Regions from separate parts of the Niveibacterium sp. COAC-50 genome, predicted to be linked through region 3. Evidence: predicted binding sites of a transcription regulator. Region 3 holds the regulator's gene; each other region holds the start of a gene.
The links. The regulator FNR, encoded in region 3, switches genes on or off when oxygen is low (the NO sensors DNR and NnrR bind a similar motif). The targets are predictions, from matches to a motif close to TTGANCTAGNTCAA.
Positions count from the first base shown of each region.

Region 1 (3,616 bases), on a different contig from region 3:
CTGCATTGCGCCAGCAGCAGCACCGCACCGGCGAACACCGCCACGCGAGGCAGGCAGATGGCGATCAGTAGAAGAAGCACTGCTGCCGATTGCAGCCAGGTCTGCGCGCGCAGTGCACGCTCGCCCGGCCCGCCGGTCAGCCTGGCACCCAGGCCCAGTGCCGCCAGCCGAAGCGTGATCAGGAAGGGCAGGATCTTCTGCAGCATCGCGCCGATCACGCCACTGAACACGCCGATCGCCAGCACCACACCCAAGGCCATCGCCGCCCGTTGCGCGGTATCCGGATCGCTCGCCAGCATGGCGAACGCGAGCAAGGCCGCGCCGCCGGCCAGCGCCACCATCGCAGCGCGCCAGCCGCTGCCCGCCGCATCGGTGCGGGTACGGCGGCGCAGCAGGAACAGGCGGTAGGTGATGCCAGCAAAGCCTAGCGCGAATACGCTGACGCCGAGCGCCAACCCGCGCGCGAGGCCTTCCGCCCCGAGCCATGCGGCGGTGCTGATCGCCGCAAGCAATACAGGCAGCGCGATCGCGGCGAGCGACAGCAGCGTCTTCGGATACGGCGGCGTGATGTAGAACATCGGCACCACCAGCACCGCAACCCCGGCGACCAGCGGCAGGGCCCAACCAGCCAGGGCCCACAGCGCGTGCAGATTGACCAGCGTGACAAAACGCGCACCCGCGCCGTGCTCAAGCTGGTGGGCCAACCCGAAGCCGAGCGCAACCGCTACGGCAAGCCCGGCCACGGCAACCCGCATCAGCCGGCGCGCAGGATCGCGTGCGGTGGCGTGCAGCAGACCCGGTGCGATCGCGACGACGAAAACACCGCAAGCCAGCGCCAGCAGTGCGGCGCCGATACCGGTGAGGTGGTAGCCGGGCAGCAGGAAACCCGCAACCAGCAGCACGGCACCGAGCACACTGGCCGGATGCACGACACCGGCAAGCAGCCGTGGGCGCGGCACCAGGCTACCCGCGGCAACCGGCAGCACCTGGAACAGCGCGCCGAGCATCGCCTGCAGCATCAAACCGGCGGTGAAGCAATGCAGCACCGCCACCGCGTGTGGATGCCAGCGGCTCGCGAGCGCAGTATCGGGGTACATCAATAACAACAGCGCGCCGGCGATGCCGAACAACGGCGCGCCGAGAAAGAAGCGCAGCGGTACCGACAGCGGCGGTGCGTCGCGCACTTCCAGCATGGCGGCGGGCGTCAGGCGTGGCGGATGTGGATCGACACGGTGCCGTCCTCGGCGAACTCGGTGCGGTGCGTGAAGCCGTTCTGCTTGAGGATGCCGTACAGGGGCACCGGCTCACGATAGAGCAGCAACACCGCCTCTTCTCCACGCGGCAGCGTATCGAGCGCTTCGAGGATCAGGTGCAAAGGCTGCGGGGGCTCTAGGCCACGTGCGTCGACAATGCGTGGTGCGTTCATCAGGAAACCTCCGGCATACCAAGGCGGGCAATCGCATCGGCCACGACCTGCGGGTGGGCGCTGAGCACCTGATCGCACATCGGGTAGAGGATCTGCTCTTCCTTCATGTTGTGGGCTTGCATGATCGAGAACAGCGTGTCGGCAAGGCTACCTGCCTCGTCGAAATCGCCCGCCATGATCAGGCGACGTACATCCTCGCACAGCCCGAGCATCTCGCCATGCTCGCCGCGCATCACGGCGCTGGGGCCGGCCGTCATGCCGGTGGCCGCCTCGAAGGCGGGGAAGATCACCTCTTCCTCGGCACGGAAGTGGGCATCGAGCAGCAGATGAAAGCGCGCGAAGGCGTCGGCTGCCTGCAGCTGCATCCGCTGCGCAATCGCCTGTTCGGCCCGCGCGAAGACCTCATCGCAGGCGCGGTGGTCGGCCGCAAAATGTTCGATCACGCTCGCCATGACAGAGTCCTTTCACTCGTTCCGTCCAGTGTCGCGGCGCGACGCCATCGGCAGCCTTGACTCGCATCAACACGGCAACCGCCATGGCAACGCGGGTAGCCGCTTGATTGCAATCAATGTCGCCGACCGGCCCGGATCACGAGAATGCGCCCACCTTGCAAGCTGCATCCACAAAGGGGAGACGCACCATGAGCGGAGGACTATCGACCTCGATGGCGCGGAATGTTTTCTACGGCGGAACGGCGTTCTTTGCCTTCCTGTTCATCGCGCTGACCGTAGACACCAACCGCACATTGCCCAAGCGCGATAACAGCGCAAACATCACGCCGGCCGTCGCGCATGGCAAGAAACTCTGGGAGACCAACAACTGCATCGGCTGCCACAGCCTGCTTGGCGAGGGCGCCTACTTCGCGCCGGAGCTGGGCAACGTCTACAAGCGCCGTGGCCCCGAGTTCATCAAGGCCTGGATCAAAGGCCAGCCGACCGGTGCACCGGGTCGGCGCCAGATGCCGAACTTCCACCTGTCCGACAAGGACCTCGACGACATGGTCGAATTCCTCAAGTACAGCTCCGAGATCAACACGGCGAAGTGGCCGCCGAACATCGAAGGTTGAGGAGAGCGCACCATGCAATACAAATCTCAAGCGGTTGCGAAGCCCTACTTCATCGCGGCGATCGGCCTATTCGTAGCGCAGATCCTGTTCGGCCTGGTCATGGGCCTGCAGTACGTCATCGGCGACTTCCTGTTCCCGGCGATTCCGTTCAACGTGGCGCGCATGGTGCACACCAATGCGCTGATCGTGTGGTTGCTGATGGGCTTCATGGGCTCGGCCTACTACCTCGTGCCCGAGGAAGCGGAGACCGAACTGCACAGCCCGAAGCTCGCCCTGGCGCTGTTCTGGATATTCCTCGTCGCGGCCGCGCTCACCGTGCTCGGCTATCTGATGGTGCCGTACGCGACACTCGCGAAGATCACCGGCAACGACTTGCTGCCGACGATGGGGCGCGAGTTCCTTGAGCAACCAACGATCACCAAGATCGGCATCGTCGTGGTCGCGCTGGGCTTCCTGTTCAACCTCACGATGACCTTCCTGAAGGGCCGCAAGACCGCCATTTCCAGCATCCTGCTGCTGGGCTTGTGGGGCCTGGCGATCATGTTCCTGTTCTCGTTCTACAACCCGGACAACCTGGTCAAGGACAAGTACTACTGGTGGTTCGTTGTGCACCTGTGGGTGGAAGGTGTGTGGGAGCTGATCCTCGGCGCAATCCTCGCCTTCGTGCTGATCAAGGTGACCGGCGTGGACCGCGAGGTGATCGAGAAGTGGCTCTACGTGATCATCACGCTGACGCTGATCTCCGGCATCCTCGGTACTGGCCACCACTTCTACTGGATCGGTGCGCCGGAGTACTGGCAGTGGATCGGCAGCGTGTTCTCGGCGCTCGAACCGATTCCGTTCTTCGCGATGACCGTGTTCGCCTTCAACATCGTCAACAAGCGTCGCCGCGAGCACCCGAACAAGGCGGCGGTGCTGTGGGCGCTGGGCACCAGCGTGATGGCCTTCCTCGGCGCAGGGGTGTGGGGCTTCCTGCACACACTGGCACCGGTGAATTACTACACCCACGGCACGCAGATCACCGCAGCGCACGGCCACATGGCCTTCTACGGCGCCTACGTGATGGTGGTGCTGACGATGATCAGCTACGCGATGCCGGTGATCCGCGGCCGCGCCGCCAACAG
Region 1 is NZ_JABCJM010000004.1:156,359-159,974, forward strand. Features, by position in the region: gene HH302_RS16265 (hypothetical protein) at 1-1,193, opposite strand, end outside; gene HH302_RS16270 (DUF2249 domain-containing protein) at 1,205-1,426, opposite strand; gene HH302_RS16275 (hemerythrin domain-containing protein) at 1,426-1,878, opposite strand; gene HH302_RS16280 (cytochrome c) at 2,067-2,492, shown strand; gene HH302_RS16285 (cbb3-type cytochrome c oxidase subunit I) at 2,505-3,616, shown strand, end outside.
Region 1: HH302_RS16275 (hemerythrin domain-containing protein) is a predicted target of FNR. The motif match lies at 1,935-1,948, and genes of this name have one in related genera.

Region 2 (3,616 bases), on a different contig from region 3:
AGGGGACGATTTCCTTCACGAGGCGGCGGGCCTGGTCGGCGGACGTCAGCGCGTCCGCGTAGCTCACGCGCCCGGCAACCGGGAGGTTGGGCGTCAGGGTCAGATGCACCTGCAGGCTGTCCTTCTTCTGGTTGGTGACGAACTCGGCCTTGTCGGCGAGGGCCGCTTCGGAGCGCGGTACCTCGATGTCACCCTCCTCGCCGAGCGGTACTGCGATGTCGGTGTTGTCACCCACAAGGCGGATGCTGATGTCCGAGGCCTTGACCGACTTGTCGGCCGATTTCACCTGCATGCGCATGCGTACCTTGTCGTGCTCGACGCGGTCGATCTGGCTGAAGAATTTGTAGGCGTCGGCGTACGGCATGATCGCCGGATCGCGTACGCCTTTTACGACCAGTTTCTCGGCGGGTGCGTCGGTGGCGGGCAGGGGCGCTTCCTCTGCGAGGGCGACCAGCGGGCCGAGCAGCAGAGCGAGGGCGATGCGTTTCATGGCAGGTCCTGGTAGTCGATCTGCCGCGATTCTCGCGGCGCCGTGGATCGACAAAGTGTCGGAAACGTAAGCGTTTGTCAGTGCTGCAGCGTCAGTGCGAGTGCAATCGGCAGGAAGAGCAGCGCGAACAGGTTGCCGATCATCACGATCGAGGCAACTTTTTCAGGCTCCTGTCGGTAACGCTCGGCGAACATGAAGTTGAGCACCGCGGGTGGCAGCGCGCCGAACACGATCACCAGCGCGCGCTGCAAGGGCGGCAGCTCGACGACCGACACCACCACGGCTGCGACCAGCAGGCCGCCGACCGGCCGCAGCAGCGCGCCGCCAACGCCGATGCGCCAGGCGTGGAAGTTGGCGTCGGTGAGGCGCACGCCAAGCGAGAACAGCATCAATGGGATCGAGATGTCGCCAACCATCTTGATCGCGAGCATCAGCGGCGGCCATACCGCAATGCCGGCGCTGCCGACCGCGATGCCCGCGAGCGTGGCGAGCACCGAGGGCACTTTCCAGATCGTCGCGAGCCGGGTCTTGTGATCGAGCAGCCAGGCGCCGTATGAGAAGTGCAGGAAGTTCGACACCATGAACATCACCACGGCCGGCGCCAGTGCCTGTTCGCCGAAGGCCAGCACCGCGAGCGGCAGGCCGAGGTTGCCGCAGTTGTTGAACATCGTCGGCGGCACCAGTGTCTTCACCGCTACGCCGCTCAGGTGCGCGCCAATCCAGCCGACGACTCCGAACGCGATGACCATGAGGACCGAAATGCCGGCCAGCGGCAGGAAGTCGCCGAGGTGGAACTCCTTCGATACCAGCGCCGCAAACACCAGCGCCGGCACGAAGACATCCATGTTCAGCTTGTTCGCGACCGTGAGATCGGGCTTCGCGCGGCGTGCAACCAGCCAGCCGAGGGCGACAATGGCAAAGAGCGGGAACAGGATCGAGACGATGCGCAGGAACATGAGGCTATCCGCCGGTTGGAAAGCGGATTCTAGCCAGCCGGCGCCGGCCGGCCATCCGTAGTGTTACGTGCCAGCCGCCGTCGCTCAGCAAAAAGGGCGCCGAAGCGCCCCTTGATCATGCAGTGCCGTGTCGGTCAGAAACGGTAGCCAACGCCGATACCGATCAACCACGGATCGATGTTCAGCGTATCGACGACGACGCCACCGGCCTTCACATCGGTGCCGATCCAGGTCTTCTTGATATCGGCATTCAGATACCACTGCGGGCTGATCTCGTAATCGAGGCCTGCCTGGAGCGAAGCGCCCCAGCTGGTGCGCTCGATATCGATGCCGGCTGGCAGATCCACATCCCAGAAGCGCGTCATGTTCACGCCCAGACCGACGTAGGGTTTGAACGCCCCCATCGGGTGGTGGTACTGCAGCATGAAGTGCGGCGGCAGTTGCTTGACGGTGCCGATCTTGGTGCCGCCGAGCTCGATGTCGTGCGTTTGCGGCACGCTCAACACCACTTCCAGCGCGAAGTTCGGCGTGAAGAAGTAGCTGATGTCGAGGTCGGGCAACCACTTGTCGCTGGCCGTCACTTCTGCCGGCAGCAAGTTGTCGGTGTTGCTGTTGTCATTGATCATGCTAACGGCTCGGCCACGTACGAGCCAGTTACCGTCGGCAGCGAATGCCGCCCCCGCGGCAAACATACTGGTCGCGATCGCCCCCGCGATCGCAGTCCGGATGATGCTGGACATAACTCCCCCAATTGATTGATTGTTGCTGTGCAGAAAAACTGCACGTGCAGTGTGGTTTTTGGGGGGCGCTGGCGTTTGAGCCGCATCAAGTGTTCAAATTCCAAGCCCAGGCCGCTTGCAATGACTGTCGTTTTTTCGCAACCGGTTGATCTGTAAACACCTTTTTCTCGAGCGCACCGCGATGCACCGCTACTGGCTTGCCGACGTTTTCACCGACCGCCCGTTTTCGGGCAATCCGCTGGCCGTGTTCGCCGACGGTGCTGCAGTCGATCCAGGGCAGATGCAGGCGATTGCGGGCGAGCTGAATCTCTCTGAAACCGTCTTCGTGCTGCCGCCCGATGATCCGGCCCATACCGCGCGGGTGCGTATCTTCACGCCTGCGAGCGAGCTGCCCTTCGCCGGTCACCCGACGGTTGGCACCGCCCTGTTGCTGGCACGCTTCGCACCGCAGCCGATGGCGGATGGTGAGCATCTGCTGGTGCTGGAAGAGGGCGTCGGGCCTGTGCCGGTGCGAGTGACCGTGCAGGGCGGACAGCCGGTACGGGCTGAATTCGCCGCGGCCCAGGCGCCGAGCTTTGCACCGGCGCCGCAGCGCATCGCCGCGATGCTCGGCCTCGGCGAGGACGACATCCTGCCGCGCAGCAGCGTGGCGTCGTGCGGTGTGCCGTTCTTGTGCGTGCCGCTGCGCAACCGCGCGGCGCTCGCGCGCATCGTGCCGAACAATGCCGAGATGCAAACGGGCCTGGCGGGTCTTGCGCACGGCATCTACGCCTACACCGAGGATCTCGATCGCCCCACCTTGCTGCATGCGCGCATGTTCGCGACCGGCCTTGGCATCGTCGAAGACCCGGCGACCGGTTCGGCCGCAGCCGCGCTTGGCGGGCTTCTGGGCACCCATGACTCGCGCAGCGAAGCGGACCTCTCGTGGGAGATCTCGCAGGGTGAGGATCTGGGGCGGCCGAGCCGAATCGTTGTGACCACCGAGATCCGCCAGCGACGCGTGGCTGCGGTGCGTGTCGCGGGGCAAGCCGTCTTCATGGGCGAAGGCCAGCTCTTCACATACTGAACTCAAACGAAACGAATGACCGACATGGATATCCAGCGTATCGGCGTAACGCCGCGCTATGCCGACGCCGTGGCATACGGCGGCGTTGTGCACGCCGTTGAAGTGCCCGCGGACGAACACGGCGACATCGCCGAGCAGACGCGGGGCTTGCTGAGCGCGCTTGAGGCGACGCTTGAGCGTGCCGGCAGCAGCAAGGCACGGCTGCTCACCGCGACGGTCTACCTGACCGACATGGCCGACTACGACGGTTTCAACGCGGTGTGGGATGCCTGGCTGGTGCCGGGGTGTGCGCCGTCGCGCGCCTGCGTCAAGGTGGCAGGGCTGGCGCGTGCCGGCTGGCGAGTCGAAGTGGTGGTCAGCGCCG
Region 2 is NZ_JABCJM010000002.1:354,731-358,346, reverse strand. Features, by position in the region: gene HH302_RS09115 (hypothetical protein) at 1-490, opposite strand, end outside; gene HH302_RS09110 (AEC family transporter) at 568-1,446, opposite strand; gene HH302_RS09105 (OmpW family protein) at 1,581-2,186, opposite strand; gene HH302_RS09100 (PhzF family phenazine biosynthesis protein) at 2,368-3,252, shown strand; gene HH302_RS09095 (RidA family protein) at 3,277-3,616, shown strand, end outside.
Region 2: HH302_RS09105 (OmpW family protein) is a predicted target of FNR. The motif match lies at 2,262-2,275, and genes of this name have one in related genera.

Region 3 (3,616 bases):
CCACTACACGCCGGATGAGATGCCGGTTGCACACTGGACGCTATTTACGACATTGGTGGACTTCGCCAAGCCGGGCGACGTGGAGGTCTTCATCGATGAAGGGAGCGTCCGCTACCTGACGCGGGCCATGGAGCAGCGCGGTTACCTCGACGGCCGCGACATGGCTACATCGTTCCGCTTGCTGCGCTCGAACCCGTTGATCTGGCAATACGTGGTTCAGGGCTACCTGATGGGCGAAAAGCCGCCGTCGTTCGACGTGCTCTACTGGAACATGGATACCACGCGCATGCCCTATGCCATGCATGCGTGGTACTTGCGAGAGCTCTACCTCAAGAATCGCCTGATTGAGGCCGATGCGCTGACCGTCGCTGGCGAGTCGCTCGATCTTGGGCGGATCACCCAACCGCTGTATGCCGTTGCGGCCGAAGACGATCATATTGCCCCGTGGCGGCAAGCATTTCGGGTGGCCAATTTCGTGCGTGGAGACAAGCGCTTCGTGCTGTCGTCCAGCGGGCATATCCTCGGGATCGTCAACCCACCCGTACAGCCGCCGAAACGCGAATACTGGATCGGCACGGCTCACCGGACCGACAGCGCGCATGGTTGGCGTGAGCGCGCCGACCACCACGCCGGAAGTTGGTGGGACGATTGGTTCAGGTGGCTGGACGAGCGTTGCGGTGAGCGTGTCGCACCGCCACCCGTGTGCAACGAAGCCTTTCCTCCGCTTGCCGCTGCTCCTGGTGACTACGTCATGGAACGCTAACGAGGCCGATGGATTACCTGCTGCTCAAACATCTTCACGTCAGTTTCGTGGTGCTCTCGGCAACAGGATTCATCGCCAGAGGTATCGGCGTCCTGATTGATGCGCCTTGGGTGCGCCAGCGTTGGGCGAGGGTGGTTCCGCATATCGTCGATACCGGATTGCTCGCCTCGGCCGTCGCCTTGGCCTGGACCCTTCGCGTAGCGCCGTTTCGTGACGACTGGTTGACCGCGAAGGTGCTTGGCTTGCTTGGCTACATCGTTCTGGGGTCTTACGCGCTCAAGCGCGGGCGCACACGCCAAGCAAAAGCGGCCACATTTGTGGCCGCTTTGTTGGTGCTGGCTTACATCGTGTCGGTCGCGCTGACAAAACGACCGACGCCGTGGTGGTAACTACACGTTCGCGCGGCCAATCAGTCGGCGCAGTCCATCCGCATCCAGAATCTGGATGTGCTTCTGGTGGACGCTGATCAAGCCGTCATCCTGGAATTTGGAGAACGCCCGGCTCACTGTCTCCAGTTTCAGACCGAGGTAAGAGCCTATCTCCTCGCGCGTCATGCGAAGGTGGAACTCCGAAGCGGAGTACCCACGAAGGCGCATGCGTTGCGATAGGTTGATCAGGAATGCAGCCAGACGTTCTTCTGCGCGCATCGACCCGAGCAGCATCATGATGCCTTGCTCGCGGACGATCTCGCGGCTCATGAACTTGTGGAACTGGCGCTGCAGGGGTTCGATGCGGCGCGAGAGTTCTTCGAGCCGTTCGAACGGAATCATGCAGACGTCTGAATCCTCAAGTGCAACCGCATTGCAGACATGCCGATCCGTCGAGATGCCGTCGAGTCCGAGGATCTCTCCGGCCATCTGGAAACCGGTGACCTGATCCCGGCCGTCTTCGGTCAGGATGTCGGTCTTGAAGAAACCGGTGCGAATCGCATAGATTGCTTCGAAAGGCTCCCCAGCACGGTATAAATGCTGCTGCCGCTTGACCTTCTTGCGTGCAGTGATGAGGCCGTCGATCCTTTCAAGATCGACGTCGTCAAGACCAACGGGAAGGCAAAGCTCCTTGAGGTTGCATTGGGTGCACGCGGTGCGAAGATTGACGGCCGTCAGCGGAATCGTGGCGGGTTTTTCCAAGGCGGGTGCTCCAAGTGGGCTAGTTGATGGCAATCAAACGGCTCCGACCGAGTTCATGACACCTTCCGGCATCCACAGAGAGAAAAAAATAAACAATGAATCAGAATGAGCAGACGCCGGTCTTCGACCGCGATCTCATCCAGCGTTTCGACGTTTCCGGCCCGCGCTACACGTCGTATCCGACCGCGGACAGGTTTCACGAGGGCTTTGGACGCAGCGACTACGCAAGACATCTAGGTCTGCGCGCGCAGGGCGGCCTCAAAAAACCCCTCTCATTATATTTCCACATTCCATTCTGCGATACGGTTTGCTTCTACTGCGCGTGCAACAAGATTGTCACGAAGGACCGTAGCAGGGCGGAGCGCTACCTGCGCTATCTTGACAAAGAAATGGGTTTGGTCGCCGGACAGCTCGCCGGCTCGCACGATGTTTCACAAATGCACTGGGGCGGCGGCACACCGACCTTCCTGTCGGACAGCGAGATCCGCGAATTGTTTCGTTCGATCCGCCGGCATTTCAACCTGACGCCCGGTGGCGAGTACTCGATCGAGGTAGACCCGCGCCGCGTTTCCGCTGAAACCGTTGCGCTGCTTGGGGCCGAGGGCTTCAACCGGATGAGCGTCGGTGTTCAGGATTTTGACCCGATCGTCCAGAAAGCCGTCAACCGCATCCAGTCTGTTGAGGAAACCGCGGCGGTCATCGCGGCCGCGCGCGCGAATGGTTTCCGTTCGGTCAGTATCGATCTGATCTACGGATTGCCGTTCCAGAGCGTCGAGCGCGTCAGCCAGACGCTGGATCGCGTGCTGGAGATCGCCCCGGACCGTCTTGCACTCTACAACTATGCCCACCTGCCGACGCGCTTCATGCCGCAACGGCGGATCAATGCGGGCGACTTGCCGAGTGCGGACCAGAAACTCGAGATCCTGGGCATGGCGATTTCGAAGCTGACTGACGCGGGCTACGTGTTCATCGGCATGGACCACTTCGCGCGGCCGGACGACGAGATGGCCGTGGCTCAGCGCAACGGGCGTTTGTATCGCAACTTCCAGGGCTATTCAACGCACTCGGACTGCGATCTGTTGGGCTTCGGCGTTTCCTCCATTGGCAAGGTAGGCCCGGCCTACGCACAGAGTGCGAAGACGCTTGAGGCCTACTACGAGATGCTCGATCGTGACGAGCTCCCTGTCGTCCGTGGCTACGAGATGACGTTCGACGATCAGCTTCGTTACGCGGTTATTCAGAGTCTGATGTGCCACTTCTCGCTGGATTACGCGGCGTTTGAGCAGGCCTGGGGCATCACGTTCTCCGAGTATTTTGCCGACGAGATCGAAGCGCTGCGGGCCCATGAGCGTGATGGCCTGTGCATCGTTGGCAAGAAGGGGGTCGAGGTAACGACGCCGGGTCGCATGCTGGCGCGCGTATTGGCCATGGCGTTTGACGCGCATTTGCGCGGTGATCGCGAAGTCGTCCGCTACTCCAAGGTGATTTGAGCCTCGGCCGGCCGCTACACTTGCGGATTGCCCTGAATGGGCTGCACCGGGATGTTGTGTGATGCCTGAAGCGGGATACCTTGCCGCGACGCTGATCGGTCTGCTGGGTGGAACCCACTGCGTGGGCATGTGCGGAGGGCTGGTTGCTGCGCTTACCGTCAATGCGCCTGGGCAGTCGCGACGCATTTGGCCGATCCATTTGGCCTACAACCTGGGCCGCATCACCAGCTATA
Region 3 is NZ_JABCJM010000003.1:375,908-379,523, reverse strand. Features, by position in the region: gene HH302_RS14920 (alpha/beta hydrolase) at 1-763, shown strand, start outside; gene HH302_RS14915 (SirB2 family protein) at 772-1,152, shown strand; gene fnr (fumarate/nitrate reduction transcriptional regulator Fnr) at 1,153-1,893, opposite strand; gene hemN (oxygen-independent coproporphyrinogen III oxidase) at 1,989-3,383, shown strand; gene HH302_RS14900 (sulfite exporter TauE/SafE family protein) at 3,445-3,616, shown strand, end outside.

Region 4 (3,616 bases), on a different contig from region 3:
CATGCCGCCGCGCATGTTCGCGACGCGGGTGAGGCCCGCCTGACGCAGGATCACGCTGGCCTGGCCGGACCGCATGCCCGCATGGCACACCGCGATCACCGGGCGATCGGTCGCCACCTCGGCCAGACGGTCGCGCAATTCGTTGAGGGGGATCAGCCGCGCACCGGCGATGCGCCCCAGCCGCTCGTCCATTTCGTCGCGCAGCCGCACATCGAGCACCTGCACCTCGTCCAGATGCTCAGCCACCCATTCGGGCTCGATCTCGAGCAAGCCCGCATAGCTCTGGCGCACCGGGCCCCAGTCCGCCGGCCGTGGTACCCGCCCATCTTCGGGCCGACCCGATCGCAGGTTGGCCGGCACGGCCACAGCAAGCTGTTTCGGATGCGGCAGGTTGAGGTTTTCCATGAAACCGACGAAGTCGCGCTCGTCCGCCTGCCCACCAATGCGCGGATTGTGGCGCCGCTCCTCGGCCACCGAGGACATGGTTCGGCCGTTGTAATCATGCGCAGGGTAGATCAGGCATTCGTCGGGCAGGCTGAAGATCTGCTCGGTGATCGAGCGGAACAGGGTGTGCGCGCTGCCCTGCTGGAAGTCGCAACGCCCGGCGCCGCGAATCAGCAGACTGTCGCCGGTGAACGCCATGCCTTGGTCGTCGCTGACGAAACACAGGCAACCGTCGGTGTGCCCCGGTGTGGCGCGAACATCGAGGTGGCGCTGCCCGAAGGCGACGCGGTCGCCGTGGTCGAGCAGCAGGTCCGCCCCCTGCATCGCATCGCCGTAACGCTTCGACACCCCGATGCGGCAGCCCGTCGCCGCCTGCATCAGCCACGCGCCGGTGACATGGTCGGCATGGCAGTGCGTATCGAGTACCGCAACGAGCTTGAGGCCGAGTTCCTCGACCAAGGCGAGGTCGCGCAGATGCTGCTCGAAGACGGTGTCGATCAAGACCGCTTCACGCGTCTGCGGATCCGCCAACAGATAGGTGTAGGTCGACGACGCGGCGTCGAAGAGTTGCCGGAAGATCAGTCTGCCGAACATAGCGAACCCCCACTGGCGCAGTCATCTCACGCTAGCTCACGCCACGCCGGCCGACAACCAGCACGCAAGCAGTGCCGTGCTCAATCCGCCAGGGAGCGCTTCAGCATGCGGTCGTAGAGCACCACGTTCACCGTCGCGGCGAGGTTCATGCAACCGTTGGTCGGCACATAGACGATGTCGCGGCACCATGAGGTGACGTTGTCCTTCAGGCTGCCGTCCTCCGGCCCGAAGATGTAGAAGGCCCGCTCCGGGTGCTTGTACTGCGTCAGCGGCTGCGCGTTGGCGTGAATCTCGATCGCGACCGGCACACAACCGAGCGGAATGATGCCCTGCAGATCCTCCACGCCGATCAGCGGGATCTGCAGATGCACCTGCTTGGTGTCGGTGCGGAACTCGCGCGCATGCTCGTAGCGCTTGCCGGTGTAGAAGACCGAGTGCACGCCGTAGCAACCGGCCGCGCGCATCACCTCACCCACGTTGGACGGGTTCTTCGGATTCGACAGACCGATGCAGGCATAGCCTTCGTAATCGCGGACGGCCTGCTTGCGGGTGAGGGTTTCGATTTTGGACATGGATGGCTACGTAGCGGCGGGCCGCCATTTTAGCGCCGACCGTGCGCTGGCCCGCCGCCGACACCTCAAGCCGGACGCCGCGGCCGTGCAGCGTCCGGCACCTGCATCGCGCCTGCTGTCAGGCGGCCTTGCAGTGCAGCGGCACAACCTTGTGCTGGGCTAGGTCGCCCAACGGCAGCACCGTGCGGCCATACACTTCGTTGAGCACTTGCGCAGCGGCCGCATAGATCGCCGATGCCCCGCACAAGATGCCTTCCCAACCCGCCACCAGCTTCAGGGTTTCGTTGCCGGTAGCGTCCGCCACTGCGAGCAGCGCAAACAGCACCGTAAGCGACGCGAACACCAGTTGCGTCACACGGTTGAGGCGCAGCGTGCCGATGAACAGCACCAGGGTAAGCACGCCCCACATGGCCAGATAGGCCGCCATGCCGCCCGACGAGGTCGCCGTCGCAAGCCCGGTCTTCGGCAGCACGACCAGCGCCACCAGCGACAGCCAGAAGAAGCCGTAGGATGTGAAGGCCACGGTGCCGAAGGTGTTGCCCTTCTTCCACTCCATCAGCCCGGCGCACACCTGGCAGATACCACCGTAGAAGATGCCCATCGCGAGGATCATCGATCCGAGCTCAAACACGCCCGCGTTGTGGAGGTTGAGCAAGACCGTCGTCATGCCGAATCCCAACAGCCCGAGCGGGGCGGGATTGGCGGTGTGGTCGTGCGCTGCATGGTCCTTCATCAAACTGCTCCTTGGTTTTATTGGGTGCCGCTTCGCGGCGGACCGCAAGGGTGCTGCAACGCAGCATGATTTGCTTTCACGCAGATCAAGGGCGAGGGCGTCGGCGAATGCGGATCGCCCGACAGCGGCGCGATGCGCAGCCGAGCACACGGCTTACGATTCTCGAGACGGGTTTAGTGCGGCCTTGCCGCTTAAGCCGGGTTCCGCCCCGGCGGGCGTGTTACTTCTTTTGCTTCGTCAAAAGAAGTAACCAAGAAAAGACGACCCGGCGTTCGCGGCCCTTCGGGCTGCCCTCACTGCGGCTTCGCCCGTCGGCCGGCCTCGCGAACTCGGCGCTGCGCGCCTCAAACAGCGAGTCCGGACACCCCCGCCGGCCGACTCCTCCGTTCGGCGCTCTCGACGGGACCCAAAGTCAAAAACGTCGAGCCTTAACCGCGCGTCACGTATTCGTAGCCCCGCTGCGGTTGCTCGTCGACACATTTCCACCCCCCTCTGAAACGCCGAGCAGCGCAGAAGTTTCGGGTCCCGACGCGAAGCGGCGGTGGCGAGGACTGTCTGCGGCACGCAGGGCCGAGTTGCGCAGACACCCGATGTTTCGAGCAGCGCAGGGCACCCTGCCGCAGGCGGGGCGTTGAAGCGGGGCTGCTTCTTTGGTTCCTTTCTTGTCGGCACAAGAAGGGAACCCGCCCGCCGGGGCGGGTCTCGGCTTGAACGGACACACCGTTGCGATGAAAGACACCCAGTCGCGAGCCGGAATCAACAGAGCCTTGGGCGTCGAAGTGGCGCAGAAATACAAACAGCCCGCCGCGGCTCACACCGGGCGGGCTGTTCCATTCAACCTCCGCCGCCAATCAGGCCGGCGCCGAAGTCCTGATCAGGTGGTCGAAAGCCCCCAGACTTGCCTTGGCCCCCTCACCCATCGCGATGATGATCTGCTTGTACGGCACCGTCGTCGCATCGCCGGCCGCGAACACGCCTGGCACCGAGGTCTCGCCGCGGGCGTCGACTTCGATCTCGCCGCGCGGCGAGAGCTTGACGACGTCCTTGAGGAAGTCGGTGTTCGGCAGCAGGCCGATCTGCACGAAGATGCCTTCGAGTTCGATGTGGTGCGCTGCGCCGCTGACGCGGTCCTTGTACGAAAGGCCGTTGACCTTGCTGCCGTCGCCGGTCACTTCGGTGGTCTGCGCCGAGGTGATGACCTTCACGTTCGGCAGGCTGTGCAGCTTCTTCTGCAGCACCGCGTCGGCACGCAGGGTGTCGGCGAATTCGAGCA
Region 4 is NZ_JABCJM010000001.1:278,424-282,039, reverse strand. Features, by position in the region: gene HH302_RS01235 (MBL fold metallo-hydrolase) at 1-1,038, opposite strand, end outside; gene HH302_RS01230 (RNA methyltransferase) at 1,119-1,610, opposite strand; gene HH302_RS01225 (acetate uptake transporter) at 1,729-2,343, opposite strand; gene ahpF (alkyl hydroperoxide reductase subunit F) at 3,195-3,616, opposite strand, start outside.
Region 4: HH302_RS01225 (acetate uptake transporter) is a predicted target of FNR. The motif match lies at 2,419-2,432, and genes of this name have one in related genera.